Regions from separate parts of the Rhodoferax sp. LS1P39 genome, predicted to be linked through region 1. Evidence: riboswitches for the same ligand, from Rfam matches in the RefSeq annotation. Region 1 holds a riboswitch; the other holds the start of a gene.
The links. Region 1 has a riboswitch for thiamine pyrophosphate ahead of thiO (glycine oxidase ThiO). Riboswitches for the same ligand answer to the same signal wherever they lie in the genome.

Region 1 (8,967 bases):
TGGGCGCAGCGGCAAATCCGCCATGGCCGGCACCTGGCTGGGCTACGCGCTGGCCAATATCTGGTGCTACGCGCTGGGCGTGGTGGTGGTCACCGTGGCTGCACCGGGCACCGACCTGGTCACCGCACTGTTGATCGCCCAGGGCGGCCTGCTGGCGCTGGGGCTGATCTTGTTTGACGAGATCGACAACGCCTATGGCGACGTGTACTCGGGCGCGGTGTCGGCCCACAGCCTGCACCCCAAGCTGAGCATCCGCCGCTGGGGCCTGCTGTTGGCGGTTGGCTGTACCGCGTTGGCGCTGGTGCTGCCCATCCACAGCCTGGAGCCGTTTTTGCTGATGCTGAGCTCGGTGTTTGTGCCGCTGTTCGGGGTGATTCTGGGCCGCCTGGGCAGCCACGCCACCGCCTCGGTGCAGCGCCTGGTGGAGCCGGTAGCCGCCGGGCTGTGGCTGGCGGGTATCGCCCTGTACCACCTGCTGGCCCTCTACGCACCCCAGTTCGGCGCGGCCCTGCCCACGCTGGCCGTGGTCTACCTGGCCGCCTGGATGAGCCGCCCGCTGCGGATTACTTACGCACTACAAAAATAGGAGCTGCTAGCGCTTATGAAATAAGCGCTAGCGGCCTATTTCTTATAAATTTACCCGGTGAGAACCTGCATCGCCACAGGCGCAAAGCCGTGGTTCAGCGGGCCGTGTCCGTGCCCGGTATGCACCTGGGCACCACCGGTGATCGCCCCCAGGATATAGGCCCGCGCCAGCCCCACCGCCTCGGGCAAGGCCTGGCCCTGCGCCAGGTACACGGCGATGGCGGACGACAGCGTGCAGCCGGTGCCGTGGCCGTTGTGGGTGGCGATGCGCACCGACTCCCAGCGCTGGCGTGTGCCGTCCGCCAAGCCCAGCACATCCACCACCGCGTTGCCCGGCAGGTGCCCGCCCTTGACCAGCACCGCCTGCGCGCCCAGGGCTAACAGGTCGGCCACGGCGGGCTCCAATGCAGCCTCGTCCTCCACGCCACGGCCCAGCAGCAGGGCGGCCTCGTCGAGGTTGGGCGTGACCACGGTGGCGCGGGGAAAGAGCTGGTCCACCAGCACCTGCACCGTCTCCCGGGCCATCAGCCGGTCGCCGCTGGTGGCCACCATCACCGGGTCGAGCACCACTTTTTTGAGCTGGTAGTGGTCGATGGCCCAGGCCACCACCTCCACCATTTCGGGGGAGTGCAGCATGCCGATCTTCACCGCATCCACGCCGATATCGTCCAGTACGGCCTGGAGCTGGGCTTTTAAAAAAGCGGGGGGCACGGGGTGGATGGCGGTGACACCCCTCGTGTTTTGCGCCGTCAGTGCGGCCAGCGCCGTCATGCCGTAGCAGCCCAGGGCGCTGAAGGTTTTCAGGTCGGCCTGGATGCCCGCGCCGCCGCCGCTGTCGGACCCGGCAATGGAGAGCAGGCGCAGGTAACGGGGAGAAGTTGGTGGATTGGTCATGCGGAAATTATCGGCGCACGAGTGTGATGTAATTCACGCCACGGATGAAACAGGGGTGTCTGGCCAAGTTGGCTGGACTGAGAAAGACCCTCATACCCGATCCAGGTAATACTGGCGTGGGGAGATTTCTATCAACGACTCAGCCTCGTTTTGTCCTGCTATGAATAGGACCTTAACTTGGCTACCAGCCCCACCACCACCATCCTCGGCGCAGGCCTGATGGGCCGCTTGCTGGCCCTGGCATTGGCACGCGCGGGCCACCGGGTGCAGGTATTTGAAGCCGGTGGGCCGGATGCCGAAGGGGCGGCCGCCCGTGTCGCCGCCGCCATGCTGGCCCCGCTGGCCGAGTCGGCCATCACCGAAATACAAGTGGTGCAAATGGGCCAGCACGGGCTGCGGCGCTGGCCGGAGCTGATCGCGCAGCTTGACGCACCGGTGTTCTTCCAGCAAAACGGCACCTTGATCCTGTGGCACCGGCAAGATTCGGCGGAAGCCACGCGCTTTAGCCACCAGCTGGCGAACACACGGCAAGAATTACCCAGCCTGCCCGCACCGCAGACGCTGGATGCCAGCGCCATCGCCCAACTGGAGCCCAGCATCGGCACCCGCTTCGCCCAGGGCCTGTACCTGCCCGGCGAGGGCCAGTTAGATAACCGCCAGCTGTTGACCGCCCTGCTGCTGCAGTTGCAAAAGCACGGAGTCGACATGCACTGGCACAGCCCGCGCGCACCGCAGGACTGCCAGGCGGACTGGGTCTTCGACTGCCGGGGCCTGGGCGCACGCAGCCAATGGCCGGGCCTGCGTGCGGTGCGCGGCGAGGTGCTGCGCCTGCACGCCCCCGGAGTGGATTTACGCCGCCCGGTGCGCCTGGTGCACCCGCGCTATCCGCTGTACATCGCACCCAAAGAAAACCATGTGTTTGTGGTGGGTGCCACCGAGATCGAATCCGACGATCTGTCGCCCATCAGCGTGCGCTCCAGCCTGGAGCTGCTCAGCGCCGCCTACAGCGTGCACCCTGGCTTTGGCGAGGCGCGCATCCTGGAGTCCAGCACCCAGTGCCGCCCCACCCTGCCCAACAACCTGCCTGCCATCCGCCAGCTCAGCACCCGCGTGCTGCAAATCAACGGCCTGTACCGGCACGGCTTTTTGATCGCCCCGGCGATGCTGGATGCGGTGATGGAATTGATGGAAAAAGGGCATTCAGCGCTGGCGAATCAATGGAAGCTTGCTATAGAAACCGTATGAACGTCCTGATTAACAACCTCCCCCACACCCTGCCCGTGGGTGCCACCCTGGCCGACGCGGTGGCGCTGCTGCAGGCCCAGCCGCCGTTTGCCGCCGCCGTCAACAAAAGCTTTGTGCCGCGTGCGCAGTACCCGCAGACCGCCCTAAACGATGCCGACCGCATCGAAATCATCCACCCCGTCACCGGCGGCTGAAACATGACCCAAGACCCCCTCATCCTTTACGGTGAAAGCTTCTCCAGCCGCCTGCTGCTGGGCACCTCGCGCTATCCGTCGCCCAGCATCCTGGGCAGCGCCATCGCCCGCGCCCGGCCCGCCATGCTGACCGCGTCGCTGCGCCGCCAGAATCTGGGCCAGCCCGAGGCGGCCACCAATGGTTTCTGGGAGCTGTTGCGCCAAACCGGCGTGCCGGTGCTGCCCAACACCGCCGGTTGCCACGGCCTGCAGGAAGCCATCACCACCGCCCACATGGCCCGCGAGGTGTTCGACACGCCGTGGATCAAGCTGGAGCTGATCGGCGACGACTACACCCTGCAGCCCGACACGCTGAACCTGGTAGAGGCTGCCAACCGCCTGGTGAAAGATGGCTTCAAGGTGCTGCCCTACTGCACCGAAGACCTGGTGCTGTGCCAGCGCCTGGTGGACGTGGGCTGTCAGGCCGTCATGCCCTGGGCCGCGCCCATCGGCACCGGCAAGGGCCCCATCAATCCCTACGCCATGCAGGTGCTGCGCGAACGCCTGAGCGTGCCGCTGCTGGTCGATGCCGGGCTGGGCCGCCCCTCGCACGCCTGCCAGGTCATGGAATGGGGCTATGACGCGGTGCTGCTGAACACGGCCGTCGCCCTGGCCCAGGACCCGGTGCGCATGGCCGGGGCTTTTGCCGATGCGGTACAGGCCGGGCGCAACGCCTTTCTGGGCGGTGCCATGCTGGAGCAGCAAGCCGCCCAACCCAGCACCCCGGTGCTCGGCACGCCGTTCTGGCACCACGCGCAGGAATGAACATGACCAACGACATCCTCGCGCGCTACGCCGACATGGCCCTGCCCGTTACCGACCATGCAGAACGCCTCAGCGCCTGCCTGCAACTCGGCTTCATCCTTGTCGATGCCGCCTGCATCGCCCAGGCCTGGCAAGCGCAAATCGAACGCACCGGCAACTCCGCCGACTGGCCCGACAGTCCAGAGGATTTCGGCCTGCGCCCCTGGCCACGCCACGATGCCTTCCCGCCCTGCCCGCAGCAGCTCGGCCTGTATGCCGTGCTGCCCGATGCTGCCTGGGTGGGCCGCATGGCGCGCGCCGGTGTGCCCACGGTGCAGTTGCGCTTTAAATCCGATGACGCGCAAGCCATCCAGCGCGAGATCCAAGCCGCCGTGGCCGCCGTGCAGGGCACACCCGCCCTGCTGTTCATCAACGACCACTGGCAGGCCGCCATCCAGGCCGGAGCCTACGGTGTGCACCTGGGCCAGGAAGACCTGGACGTGTTGCAGCCCATCGATCTGGATGCCATCCGCACCGCAGGGCTGCGCCTGGGTGTCAGCACCCACGGCTACGCCGAGATGCTGCGCGCCGACCGCGTCAGCCCTAGTTACATCGCCCTGGGTGCCGTGTTTCCCACCACGCTCAAACGCATGGCCACCGCCCCGCAAGGAACAGCCCGGCTGGCCGCCTACGCCCGCCTGCTGCGCGACTACCCGCTGGTCGCCATCGGCGGCATCGATACCGAGCGACTGCCCGAGGTGCTGGCCAGCGGCGTGGGCTCCATCGGCGTGGTGCGGGCATTGACCGCAGCGGCAGACCCCGAGCGGGCCGCAGCCGAGCTGGGCGCAGCTATCCAGAAGTTTTTGGCACCTGCGCAGAAACGCTGAATTCCCACGCTATAATTTGAGGCTGCAATATTCCTCGATAGCTCAGTTGGTAGAGCGCCGGACTGTTAATCCGTAGGTCCCTGGTTCGAGCCCAGGTCGAGGAGCCAAAATTTCAAAATGGGCTTACGCCAACCCGTAGGCCCTTTTTATTTCACTTAAAAGTATTCCTCGATAGCTCAGTTGGTAGAGCGCCGGACTGTTAATCCGTAGGTCCCTGGTTCGAGCCCAGGTCGAGGAGCCAGAAACTAAAAAGCACTTATCCCTCCAGGTTAAGTGCTTTTTTTATGTCCCATGCAATCACCGAAAGCACACATGTTCGACCCCAACGGCCAATGGATTCCCCTTGCAACCTATGACGACTTCGACAACGGCCTGGGCGAGCTGATCGACCTGTGGTCCAGCACAGACAAGTCCGTGACCCAGAAGACCAAGCAAGCCGCCCTGGCCCACTACAAAGCCGACCTGGAAGCCGCCACGCTCGAATGGGCCGAAAACAAAGCCAAGTCCAAGAAATACGCCGCCATAGCCCTTGAGCTGGCCGAGTTTGAAGAAGTGCTGGTGAACGGTGCGGGGCCAGCGGCGTAAAGCCTCGACGATCTTCAACGGGCTGGTATCTTCGCGCTATGCCCATCCACTCCTACCAACCCCGCGACGGCCACGGGCTGCCGCACGATCCGTTCAACGCCATCGTCGGGCCACGACCCATCGGTTGGATTGCCTCGCACAGCGCCACCGGGGCCCTGAACCTGGCACCGTACAGCTTTTTCAACGCCTTCAACTACACGCCGCCCATCGTGGGTTTTGCCAGCGTGGGCTACAAGGACACGGTGCGCAATATCGAGGCGACCGGGGAGTTTGTGTGGAACCTGGCGACGCGCAGCCTGGCCGAGGCCATGAACCAGACCTGCGCCGCCGTGCCACCCGAGGTGAGCGAATTCGGGCTGGCGGGGCTGACGCCGGTGGCATCGCAACTGGTGACGGTGCCGCGGGTGCTGGAGAGCCCAGTAGCGTTCGAGTGCCGCACCACGCAGATCGTGCAGCTGCAAGCCGCCAACGGCGACAAGGTGCCGACCTGGCTGGTGCTGGGCGAGGTGGTTGCCGTGCACATCGACACCGCACTGCTCAAAGACGGAGTGTACGACACGGCCCACGCCGGGCACATTTTGCGCGGCGGCGGCCCGGCGGACTACTTCCACGTGGGGCCGGAGCAGCTATTCCAGATGCACCGCCCGCGCTGAGACTACCAACCAAATCGGCTCTCTGCGCTTATTCCATAAGCACCAAAAGCTATCAAATAAATAGCACAATTTATTTCACCAGGTGCCAGACATCCTTGAAGTTGTCGCCCTTGCGGTCGGCAGCCGTCTTGTCGGTCTGGAAGAAGTACAACGGCTTGCCCTTGTAGGCCCATTGTTTGCCGCCGTCCTCGCGGGCGACCAGGCTGAAGTCGCCGTGGGGCTGGTCGGCGGCGCTGGCCATCAGCGGTGGCCACAGGGTGGCGCAAGGGCCGTTGCAAGCGCTCTTGCCGTTGCCCGCCAGGTCTTTGTCAAAGGTGTACAGCGCCATGCCATTGGGGCCGACCAGCACGCCACCCACCACTTTGGCCGGGGCATCGGCAGCGCTGGCAGCCAGGCTGGCAAAGGCGAGAACCAGGGCGGCGGCGAAGGATTTGGGGAACATCGTAAAAATTCCTTGGGTGGTGGTAGCGAAAAAGCAATTCAACCCAGCGACCTTACCACCACATGGTGGATGCCCGCCCCGCCCACCACCAGCCAGGCAAACAGCAGCCCGGCCAATAGCAAAGGCCGCAAGCCTGCGCGGCGGATGGCCCCCAGTTGGGTGGACACGCCCAGGGCCGCCATGGCCGTGGCCAACAGGGCCGTGTCCACCCCGTTGAGCACCTCCACCACACCTGCGGGTAGCCACTGCAAGGAATGGAACAACACCATGCCGATGAAGCCCAGGGCAAACCACGGCACGGCCAGCCGCTGCTGGGCAGCTTGTTCATCCTCGCGGGCCCGCCAGGCCGACAGCGCCAGCAGCACCGGGGCCAGCATCATCACCCGCACCATCTTGGCGATCACCGCCGCGTCGGCGGCCTCGGGCGCTATGGCACGCGCGGCCGCCACTACCTGCGCCACCTCATGGATGGTGGAGCCCATATAGATGCCAAAGCCGTGCGCACCACCAGGCACCCACTGCGCCTGCAGATTCAGGGTATACAGCAGCGGGTAGGCAAAGGTGGCCAGCGTGCCAAACACCACCACCGTGGCCACCGCCACCGTGACCTGCTCGGCCCGGGCCCGCAGCACCGGCCCGGTGGCCATCACGGCGGCGGCCCCGCACACCGCGCTGCCCATGCCAATCAGCACAACCGTATTGCGGTCCAGCCCCAGCCAGCGCGTGCCCACCCAGCACGCCAGCCCCAAGGTAGAGCCCAGCACTAGCGCATCGATCAGCACCCCGGCCAGGCCCACGCTGGCGATGTCGTGGGTGGTCAGGCGCAGTCCGTACAGCACCACGCCCAGGCGCAACAGGCGCTGCTTGGCAATATGCACGCCGGGGCCGCTGGCTGGTGCCCAGCGCGGGTAGACGGTATTGCCCACCAGCATGCCCAGCACGATGGCCAGGGTCAGCGCGCCCAGGCCGTGCGCCTGGAACACAGGCAAACCGCCCAGCGCCATGGCGCAGGCCGCCAGCGCAGCGCACAGCGCCAGCCCCGGCACCAGGCGCAAACGGGGGGTATCGGAAGACATGAAAAGCGTGGCGTACATGGTGGCGGGCGGGTGGGTTCGGGGGATGGACGCGACTGTAGACAGCTCCAACTCACCCGTCCAACAGCTTGTTTCTGTAATATCTACCCACCAAACCGGTAAACAGAAAGCCCACCCACTATGGATGTCCTGCGCCTGACCCTGCGCCAATTGCAGATTTTTGTGGCCGTGGCCCATAGCGGCAGCACCACGGCGGCCAGCTCGGCGGTGACGGAGCTGCAGTCGCTGCGCATCGGTGCCAGCACCACCATTGGCAACTACTTGAAGACGCTTAAAGCAGAACACCCCTAAGCTCGGATTTCCCGACGCGTATCATGTTGTAACTTTCAGCTATCTGGAAAACCCATGACAGCAAACAAGCAGGACATGATCCGGGCGCGCTTACAACCCTATCGGGAAATGGCCGCGGAGACCACCGTCAACGGCAACAGCTACCGTGGTCTACGCATTCATTCCCTTCCCGGGCTGCATGAGCACGTGAGCAAGGTTCTTGCCCGCAATTTGCCGACGGGTTCGGTGGTCGAGCTAGCTGCTGGGGCCGGAGCGCTTTCGCTGCGCTTGTTCGATCTCGGGTATGACGTAATGGCGACGGATGCCGTGGCAGAGAACTTCAAGGCCCCGGATGTACCGTTCCGGATGATCGATCTGGACTCAAAGAATTGGGTCCTGGACCGCGAGCCTTGCGATGCGGTTGTCGCAGTCGAAATTGTCGAGCACTTGGAGAACGCCCGTCATTTCTTGCGCAATTGCCGGACTCTTATCAAGCCTGGGGGTATCGCGGTCATCACCACTCCCAACGTCGAGAATCCCGTTTCTAAAGCCATGTTTTGCCGGACGGGGCGCGGCCAATGGTTCGAAGCGAAACATTCCCAGCACGGCCACATCTCACCGCAGGCAACGTGGCAGCTTGCCGAGGGCGCTGAAGAGGCCGGCTTTCAGGTAGTTCGCGTGGAGACCTTTGGCGACCCGTTCAATGCTGTTCGAACATGGTGGAGGATGAGAATCTTCGCGCAGCTTATTGCTGCTTTGGATGGCTTGCCAAAAGAACGGCAGGGCGAAATCTTGGTGATGGTGCTGCGCCGACCCGAATAAGCCGCCGCCCTTGCGGTTCACACACAAGCCGGTGGTGATCTCGCCTTTTTCGCCCTCGGTCTGGGGTGGATAGCCAGCGAAATATATCCATCCAGCAGCTTGTTTTCTTAGAATCCATTCATGTAGTCGGTATGCAACCGATACTTAAAGCGACCGAAAGGCTTTGCCATGGATGTACTGCGCCTGACCCTGCGCCAATTGCAGATTTTTGTGGCCGTAGCCCACAGCGGCAGCACCACGGCGGCCAGTGTGGCGATTGCGCTGTCGCAGTCGGCCACCAGCTCGGCCGTGACGGAGCTGGAGCGGCTGCTGTCGCTGCAGTTGTTTGACCGCGTGGGCAAGCGCCTGCTGCTCAACGACAACGGCCGCGCCCTGCTGCCGCGCGCGCTGGCCCTGCTGGACGGGGCGGCGGGCATCGAGCAGATGGCGCGCGTTGGTGAAAACCAGGCCCAGTCGCTGCGCATCGGTGCCAGCACCACCATTGGCAACTATGTGCTGCCGCCCTTGCTGGGT
Region 2 (8,967 bases), on a different contig from region 1:
CACCGCATGGCGGTCATCGACTACGTGGTGGTGCACGAGCTGAGCCACCTGCGCTACATGGACCACAGCGCCCAGTTCTGGGCCACGGTGGCTTCCATCCTGCCGGGCTACGTGCCGCTGCGGGCGGAGCTGCGCGCTGTGGTGGTGCCGAAGTGGGATGAGGTTTAAAACCCGTTCTCAGGCGCTGACCGGCATCGCTTCGCTGGGTTCCAGCGGCATGGTTTCGGGGTAGTGCAAGCTTGTCGGAGCGAACCGATAGACCCTATCCGCATCCTGTGTACGCCGTAAATACCCATCCACCCACAGCTTGTGCAGATGCGCCACCGCCTCGCCCATGGCGAAGGTGGTCTGGTGCAGGTCGAGCGTGCGGCTGAACAGCACGGGCAGGATGTCGGCTGCGCTGCAGGGCCGCTGGCGGGCAAAGGCCATCACCTGGGCCAGGTGGTCGCGGTGGTGGTCGTGCAGCTGCTGGATGCGGGTGTGCAGGCCTTGGAAGGGCTTGCCGTGCGCGGGCAGGGTCAGGGTGTCGGGGTGCAGGGGTGCGAACTTGTCGATCGAGTCCAGAAACTGCTGCAGCGGGTTGCTTTCGGGCTCTACATCGAACACGCTGACGTTGGTGGATATGCGCGGCAGCATCATGTCGCCGCCGATAAGCACCTGGGTCTCGGCGCAGTACAGCGCAATGTGCTCTGGTGCATGCCCGTAGCCGCTGATGCAGCGCCAATCCTGCCCGCCGATGCGCAGCGTCTGGCCGTCTTGCATGCGTACAAAGCTGGGCGGCAGGGCGGGCACCATGGCCGAAAAATAGCCGGTGCGGGCGCGGATTTTCTCCACCGCTTGCGGGTCGCTCAGGCCGTGTTTCTGGAAGAACTCGGCAGCGCCCGGCCCGCCGTTGCCGCTGGAGTGGGCGATGTTGTGCTCGGCCACAAAGTAGTCGGTGGCGCTGATCCACAGAGGGGCGTTCCAGCGCGCGCACAGCCACGAGGCCAGGCCGATGTGGTCGGGGTGCATGTGGGTCACGATGACGCGCAGGATGGGCAGGCCGCCGAGCTGGGAGGCAAAAATCGCCTCCCACTGGGCACGCGAGGTGTCGGCGCTGATGCAACAGTCCACCACGCTCCAACCACGCTGGCCGTCGATCTCGTCTTCCAGCAGCCACAGGTTGATGTGGTTCAGCGCGAAGGGCAGCGCCATGCGGATCCAGCGCACGCCGGGTGCCACGGCGACGGTTTCGCCTTGCGCGGGCAGGGTGTCGCCAAGGGGGTAGTGCAGTTGTTGTTCGAGCAGATTCATGGCGCTATAGTCGGCTTTTGTGTTGACGTTTACGTAAAAGTCATTCTAGGCCCGCTCTTGGCAACCCTTTGCAACCCACTGACACCATGGCGATAAGCAGCTACAGCATCAGCGACCTGGCGCTGGAATTCGATCTGACCACCCGGGCCATCCGCTTCTACGAAGACATGGGCCTGCTGCAGCCCACGCGCAGCGGCCCGGGCGAGCGCACCCGGGTCTACAGCCAGCGCGACCGCACCCGCCTCAAGCTGACCCTTCGCGCCAAGCGCCTGGGCCTGAGCCTGACGCAGGCCAAAGAGGTGATCGACATGTACGACAGCCCGCGCGACACCACCGCCCAACTAGGCAAGTTTCTGGCCGTGCTGGCCGCGCACCGCCAGCAACTGGAGGAGCAAATGGCCGAGCTGCAAGCCAATATCGACGAGGTCAAAGCCCAGGAGAAGGAAGGGCGGGCGCAGCTCTCCAAGAGCCGCAAACAGGCCAAGCTAGTCTGAAATTTTCAGGGCGCAGGTGATGCCAGCGGCTGGCCTTTTTCCACCACGTACACGCCCACCAGCCGGGTGGGCACGGCCCCGTCGTTGTGGGCATCGTGCACCACCCCGGCGGGCACCACGAACGACTCGCCTGCCTTGATGATGCGGGGCGGTTGGCCATCCAGCAGCAGGGTGGCCTCGCCTTCGAGCACATAGCTGATTTCATCGCCGGGGTGGGTGTGCCGCCCGGCTTTGGCACCGGGTGCCACCTCGACCCGCGCCACCACCGCCTCGCGCCCCGGCACCGACACGTCGGCCCGGCCCACCAGCGTGCGCTGCAGGCCCGGGTTTTGCGCCAACAGCGTGCCGACGGATACCAGCCCCAGCAGCAGCAGGGCATAGGGGCGTAGTTTGAAAAATGGCTTCATGGTTGTCTCCTGTTGGGGTGCGGACGGCATGCCGCCGCGTGATTCTCCGCCCCGGGCAGGGGACTTGGGGCTGGCGTATCCCCTAAAAGGGGGAAGCCTGGATATACTTGACGTTTACGTCAACGTCAAGCGAGTCCGGGGATACCCAAGAAGTTTGGTAACCCGGTTGATATGCTTCAGTTTTGATAGCTTCTCGTGCTTATGGAATAAGCGCTGGATGCCAATTTGACACTTTATTTTGATACTTTGGCCCGTCTGTATGGCGGCAAAATACCTTTATGACCCAATCCATACCCGACATCTTTGCCAACAACCGTGCCTGGGCCGCCGAGATGGAGCGCCAGCGCCCCGGCTTTTTCACCGAGCTCACGCTGCAGCAAAAGCCCAAGTACATGTGGATTGGCTGCTCCGACAGCCGCGTCCCAGCCAACGAGATCATGGGCCTGGCCCCGGGTGAGGTGTTTGTGCACCGCAACGTGGCCAACGTAGTGGTGCATTCGGACCTGAATGCGCTGTCCACCGTACAGTTTGCGGTAGACGTGATCAAGGTCGAGCACATCACCGTGGTGGGCCACTACGGCTGCTCGGGCGTGGCGGCGGCGCTGGCGGGCCAGCGGGTCGGTCTGGCCGACAACTGGCTGCGCCACATCCAGGACGTGCGGGATCGCCACTGGAACCTGCTGGACCACATCGCCGAACCCCATCGCCACGACGCGCTGGTGGAGCTCAACGCCATCGAGCAGGTCGTCAACGTCTGCCAGAGCACCGTCATGGTCGATGCCTGGGCGCGTGGCCAGAATGTGTCGGTGCACGGCTGGGTCTACGGCATCCACGACGGCCTGCTGCAAAACCTGCACATCACGGTGAATGGTTTCGAGGGGCTGGAGGCGGCCTACCGGGCGGCGGTGGCGGGCGTGGCAGCGACGGCGCGGGTCGCGCGCTAGTCTTACCGCGGGGGGCGCGTCTGGGTAGACTCTGCCCATGTTTCCCCAACGCCTGGATTCCCCGCTCGCCTACGACATTGCCAAGGCCATGGTGGATGGCTTCAACCGGCATTACCGGCTGTTTCGCACCGAGTCGGCCCGGGCCAAGCACCGTTTCGAGGTGGCCGACTGGCACGGCCAGCAGCGGGCGCAGCGCGAACGCATCGAGTTCTACGACCTGCGGGTGCGCGAGTGCTCCACCCGGCTAGAGCGCGAATTCAAGGCCGACGCGCAGGGCATGGACGTGTGGCAGCAGGTCAAGCTGCATTACATCGGCCTGCTGGTAGACCACCGCCAGCCCGAGCTGGCCGAGACCTTCTTCAACTCGGTCACCACCAAGATGCTGCACCGCAGCTACTTCCAGAACGACTTCATCTTCGTGCGCCCCGCCGTCAGCACCGAATACCTGGAAGCGGCGGAAAAACGCCCGACCTACCGTGCCTACTACCCCACGCGCGCCAACCTGGGCGCGGTGCTGCTGCAGATGATGCAAGACTTCGATTTGCAGCGCGCGTTTGGCGACCTGGCGCGCGACATCGCCCATGTGGAGGCGGCTGTGCGCCAGCAGCTCGGCGAGGTCACGCTGCGGGCCAACTTCCAGATCCAGGTGCTCACCGGCCTGTTCTTTCGCAACAAGGGCGCGTACATCTGCGGCAAGGTGATCAACGGCTTCCAGGAGCATGCGTTTGCCTTGCCGGTTTTGCACAACGCCGAGTCCAAACTGGTGATCGATGCCGCGCTGTTTGGCGAAGACGACATGCTGCTGCTGTTCAGCTTTGCACGCGCTTACTTCATGGTGGACATGGAAATCCCCAGTGCCTATGTGCAGTTTCTGCGCAGCATGATGCCGCGCAAACCGCGCAATGAAATCTACAACGCGCTGGGTCTGGCCAAGCAGGGCAAGACCCTGTTTTACCGCGACCTGCTGCTGCACCAGCGCCATTCCAGCGACCAGTTCCGCATCGCGCCGGGCATCAAGGGCATGGTGATGCTGGTGTTCGACATGCCCTCGTTCCCTTACGTGTTCAAGGTCATCAAAGACTTTTTTCCGCCGCAAAAAGACACCAGCCGCGAACAGGTCAAGGCCAAGTATTTGCTGGTCAAGCAGCACGACCGCGTGGGCCGCATGGCCGACACGCTGGAGTACAGCGAGGTGGCGTTTCCGCTGGCCCGCTTCAGCCCGGAGGTGATTGCCGAGCTGGAGAAGTTCGCCCCCAGCCAGCTGGAAATCAGCGATAGGGATGGTGATGGCCAGAGGGAGGTGGTCATCAAGCACTGCTACATCGAGCGCCGCATGATCCCGCTCAACATCTACCTACAGGAAGCCTTTGACGCAGGCCCCGACGACCGCCGCGCCCGCGCCCAGATCGAGCGCTCGGTGGTGGAGTACGGCAACGCCATCAAAGACCTGGTGGCCGCCAACATCTTCCCCGGCGACATGCTGTGGAAGAACTTTGGCGTGACGCGCCACGGCAAGGTGGTGTTTTACGACTACGACGAGATCGAATACCTCACCGACTGCAACTTCCGCACCGTGCCCCAGCCGCGCAACGAAGAGGAAGAGATGAGCGGCGAGATCTGGTACCGGGTCGGCCCCAAGGATGTGTTCCCCGAAACCTTTGGCCCTTTTCTGCTGGGCAACCCGCTGGTGCGCGAAGCCTTCATGCAGCATCACGCCGACCTGCTGGAAGCCCGCTTCTGGCAGGAACATAAGGAGCGCATCCAGGCGGGCTATGTGCACGACGTGTTTCCGTACGAGCAGGATAAGCGGTTCGGCGTGGGTTGAATTCAGCGTGCGGGTGTGAAAAAGTTCCGGTTCACACCGGGTTTTACCTTTGTTTTGTACACACGCATGCAATCCATCGCGTGAAATTGGGTGCGGACGATAAAATTCCTGGGCTTTCCGTGACCGCCTTGCTTGCGTTCACTTGCCACCTCCATGCGGCTTGCCGCCATGCATGTCCTCCCAGACACAGGAAATATTCACACCATGGACAACTCAAAACTTCGACTGCGCGCCTGGCAGGTTTTACGTTGGGGTGCAGCCGCCGTGCTGGGCGTGGCACTGGCCGCCTGCCAGACCCCTCCGTCCGCGCCGGTGGCCTACACCGGCCCGACGCTGGACATAGAGCAAACCGAGCGTGGCGTGCAAATCGTGCTGCCCGTCACGGTGCTGTTCGCCACCGGCGAATACACCTTCAAAACCGAGGAAGCTGCGCCCTACCTGGACCGGCTGGCCAGCCTGCTGAAAACCAAAACCACGCACGATGTCAGCGTGGAGGGCCATACCGACAACGTGGGGGGCCTGGACTTGAACCAAACCCTGTCCGACCACCGGGCGCGTGCGTTGCGTAAAGCTTTGGAAGAGCGTGGTGTCGAACCCCGGCGCATCGTCTCCGCAGGCTTCGCCTACAACCGCCCCGTGGCCTCCAACGCCAGCGAACAAGGCCGCACGTTGAACCGCCGCGTCGAGCTGATGGTGCTGGACGAAAAGGTGGAAACCCTGACCCAGGGCGAGCCTGCCAACGCGTTTGCGTCGGCTTTCGACAAGCTGCGCAAGATGGTCGACGACGGTGTGATCCAGCTGCCGGAAAGCCCGTAGTGCTGCGCCGAAGCCTGCTGGCTGCCGCCGGGGCCGCGCCGTTGCTGGCGCAGGCAGCGCCCGCCGCCAAAAGAATCGGCATCGCCCTGGGGGCCGGATCGGCCCGGGGGTTTGCCCATATCGGCGTGCTCAAGGCCTTGGTCGAAGCCGGTCTGGCCCCCGAGGTGGTGGCGGGCACCAGTGCCGGTTCCTTGGTGGGCGCTTTTTATGCCGCGGGCTACTCGCCCTGGCAGATCGAAGAGGTGGCCTTGCGGCTGCGCGACATCGAAATTGTCGATCTGGGCCAGGGCAACAAGCGCGGCATGTTCACCGGCGAAACCCTGCAAAAGCTGGTCAACCAGTACGTCAAGGACGTGCCCATCGAGCGCTTCAAACGCCGCTTCGGCGCGGTGGCCACGGTGCTGAAATCTGGTGAACTGCGCTTGCTGGTGGGCGGCAATGCCGGTGCGGCCGTGCGCGCCTCGTGCTCGATTCCCGGGGTGTTTGTTCCCTGCGTGATTGCTGACGAGGAGCTGGTGGACGGTGGGCTGGTCAGCCCCTTGCCGGTGAAAGCTGCGCGCAGGCTGGGTGCCGATGTGGTGATTGGCGTGGACGTGGGCGTGCTGCCGCAAAACAGCACCCGCGTGGGCCTGTACGAGGTGATTCTGCAGTCGTTTGAAATCATGGGCCGCTCGCTCTCGCAGCTAGAGGGGCAAACTGCCGACTTCATGGTCCGCCCAGACACGGCGCGGTTTTCCAGCACCGATTTCACGGTGCGCAAGGAAATCGTCCAGGCGGGCTACGAGGCCGGTGTGGCCGCGTTACCAGCGTTGCGCCAACTGCTGCGCGGGCGCGGAGCCAGCCCGGACCGGGTCGGGTAGCACATGCCGTACACTGCGCGCTGCCCGGGGTGCGCAGAGGCTGCGCTGAGATGGAATCCAAACCCGCGAACTTGATCTGGTTCATACCAGCGTAAGAAGAGCTTGACGATGCCGTCCACTGGCTGGACGGTGTTGTCTCACCGCCCGTCATGGGCGTTCTCCTTCGGGGTTTGCGCGGTCTGGCTGCGCGTTCCGGGCTCCACCAACCCAGGAGACCCCCATGAACGCACCCGACAAATTCACCCAGTTACTCCGCTACGCCTGCGACCCGCTGCCCGCCAGCACCAAGCGCTACATCCAGGGCAGCCGAGCCGACCTGCGCGTGCCGCTGCGCGAAATCATGCAGAGCAATGGCGAGGCCGTCACCGTCTACGACACCTCCGGCCCCTACACCGACCCCACCGCCCAGATCGACGTGCGCGCCGGTTTGCAGGCCCTGCGCGCAGGCTGGATCGATGCCCGTGGCGACACCGAGGCCTACGCCGCCCGCATCCTGCACGCGCTGGACGATGGCCGCAAGAGCGACGAGAACGAAGCGCTGCAGCAATTGCGCGCCCAGGCTTCCGGCCTGCAACGCGCGCCGCGCCGGGCCCGCAGCGGTGCCAACGTTTCGCAGATGCACTACGCCCGCCAAGGCATCATCACCCCCGAAATGGAATTTGTTGCCCTGCGCGAAAACCAGAAGATGGAGTGGATGGCGCAGTACGCCGCCAATACCGAGCGCGACCAGCGCCTGGCGGGTAACAGCTTCGGCGCATCCATCCCCAAGGTGATGACCCCCGAGTTTGTGCGCTCCGAGGTGGCCCGGGGCCGCGCCGTCATTCCGCTCAACATCAACCACCCCGAAGTCGAGCCCATGGCGATTGGCCGCAACTTCCTGGTGAAGATCAACGCCAACATCGGCAACAGCGCCGTCACCTCCAGCATCGAAGAAGAGGTGGAAAAACTGGTCTGGGCGATCCGCTGGGGTGCCGACACAGTGATGGACTTGTCTACCGGCAAAAACATCCACACCACCCGCGACTGGATCATCCGCAACAGCCCCGTACCCATCGGCACCGTGCCCATCTACCAGGCGCTTGAAAAAGTAGGCGGCGTGGCCGAAGACCTGACCTGGGAAATCTTCCGCGACACCCTGATCGAGCAGGCCGAGCAGGGCGTGGACTACTTCACCGTGCACGCCGGTGTACGCCTGCCCTTCATCCACCTCACCGCCAACCGCATGACCGGCATCGTCTCGCGCGGCGGTTCCATCATGGCCAAGTGGTGCATTGCCCACCATAAAGAGAATTTCATCTACACCCACTTCGATGAAATGACCGAGATCCTCAAGGCCTACGACGTGAGCTACTCACTCGGCGATGGCCTGCGCCCCGGCTCCAGCGCCGATGCCAACGACGAAGCCCAGTTCGCCGAACTGCGCACGCTGGGCGAGTTGACCCAACGCGCCTGGCAGCAAGACGTGCAGGTGATGATCGAAGGCCCCGGCCACGTGCCTATGCACATGGTGCAAGAGAACATGACCGAGCAACTTAAGCACTGCGGTGAGGCCCCGTTCTACACCCTGGGCCCGCTGACCACCGACATTGCCCCCGGCTACGACCACATCACCAGCGGCATCGGTGCGGCCATGATCGGCTGGTTTGGCACCGCCATGCTGTGCTATGTCACGCCCAAGGAGCACCTGGGCCTGCCCGACCGCGACGACGTGAAGACCGGGATCATTACCTACAAGATCGCCGCCCACGCCGCCGACGTGGCCAAGGGCCACCCGGGAGCGCGCTACCGTGACGACGCGCTGTCCAAGGCCCGCTTCGAGTTCCGCTGGATGGACCAGTTCAACCTGTCGCTGGACCCCGAAACCGCCAAAAAATTCCACGACGAAACCCTGCCCAAGGACTCGGCCAAGGTGGCCCACTTCTGCTCCATGTGCGGCCCCAAGTTCTGCTCCATGAAGATCACGCAAGAGGTGCGCGAATACGCCAAGAACCTGGGTGTCAGCGAAGCCGCTGCCGCCGAACAAGGCATGCTGGAGAAGTCGCAAGAGTTCAAAAGCGGCGGTGGCGAAATCTATGTGCCGGTGGGCGGGGTGATCCCTATCGTGCAAGCGTAATGCTATAAATAAAATAGCTGCTACCGCCCAATATATAAGCGCTAGCGGCTGTTTTTATTCGCAACTAGATGGCTGCCCCCTCAGCCCAGGCTGCCACCTCCGTTGACGTGCAAGACCTCGCCCGTCAGGTAGGGGTTGGTCAGCGCAAACAGGGCGGCATCGGCCAGGTCTGCCGGGCTGCCAATGCGGCGCGCGGGCAGGCTGCTGGCCAGGCT

Region 2: another riboswitch for thiamine pyrophosphate. It lies ahead of thiC (phosphomethylpyrimidine synthase ThiC); the one in region 1 lies ahead of thiO (glycine oxidase ThiO).

The regions. Positions count from the first base shown of each region.
Region 1 is NZ_JBWMAV010000005.1:157,307-166,273, forward strand. Features, by position in the region: gene AC097O_RS10760 (purine-cytosine permease family protein) at 1-586, shown strand, start outside; gene thiD (bifunctional hydroxymethylpyrimidine kinase/phosphomethylpyrimidine kinase) at 637-1,479, opposite strand; TPP riboswitch at 1,521-1,619, shown strand; gene thiO (glycine oxidase ThiO) at 1,657-2,724, shown strand; gene thiS (sulfur carrier protein ThiS) at 2,721-2,918, shown strand; gene AC097O_RS10780 (thiazole synthase) at 2,922-3,722, shown strand; gene thiE (thiamine phosphate synthase) at 3,758-4,588, shown strand; tRNA gene AC097O_RS10790 (tRNA-Asn) at 4,620-4,695, shown strand; tRNA gene AC097O_RS10795 (tRNA-Asn) at 4,754-4,829, shown strand; gene AC097O_RS10800 (hypothetical protein) at 4,901-5,173, shown strand; gene AC097O_RS10805 (flavin reductase family protein) at 5,212-5,826, shown strand; gene AC097O_RS10810 (COG4315 family predicted lipoprotein) at 5,897-6,268, opposite strand; gene AC097O_RS10815 (YeiH family putative sulfate export transporter) at 6,307-7,362, opposite strand; gene AC097O_RS10820 (hypothetical protein) at 7,483-7,653, shown strand; gene AC097O_RS10825 (class I SAM-dependent methyltransferase) at 7,708-8,454, shown strand; gene AC097O_RS10830 (LysR family transcriptional regulator) at 8,623-8,967, shown strand, end outside.
Region 2 is NZ_JBWMAV010000007.1:170,082-179,048, reverse strand. Features, by position in the region: gene AC097O_RS13630 (M48 family metallopeptidase) at 1-168, shown strand, start outside; gene AC097O_RS13625 (MBL fold metallo-hydrolase) at 178-1,293, opposite strand; gene AC097O_RS13620 (MerR family transcriptional regulator) at 1,380-1,787, shown strand; gene AC097O_RS13615 (cupin domain-containing protein) at 1,793-2,194, opposite strand; gene can (carbonate dehydratase) at 2,473-3,138, shown strand; gene aceK (bifunctional isocitrate dehydrogenase kinase/phosphatase) at 3,176-4,963, shown strand; gene AC097O_RS13600 (OmpA family protein) at 5,168-5,779, shown strand; gene AC097O_RS13595 (patatin-like phospholipase family protein) at 5,779-6,639, shown strand; TPP riboswitch at 6,655-6,755, shown strand; gene thiC (phosphomethylpyrimidine synthase ThiC) at 6,860-8,752, shown strand; gene AC097O_RS13585 (SDR family oxidoreductase) at 8,833-8,967, opposite strand, start outside.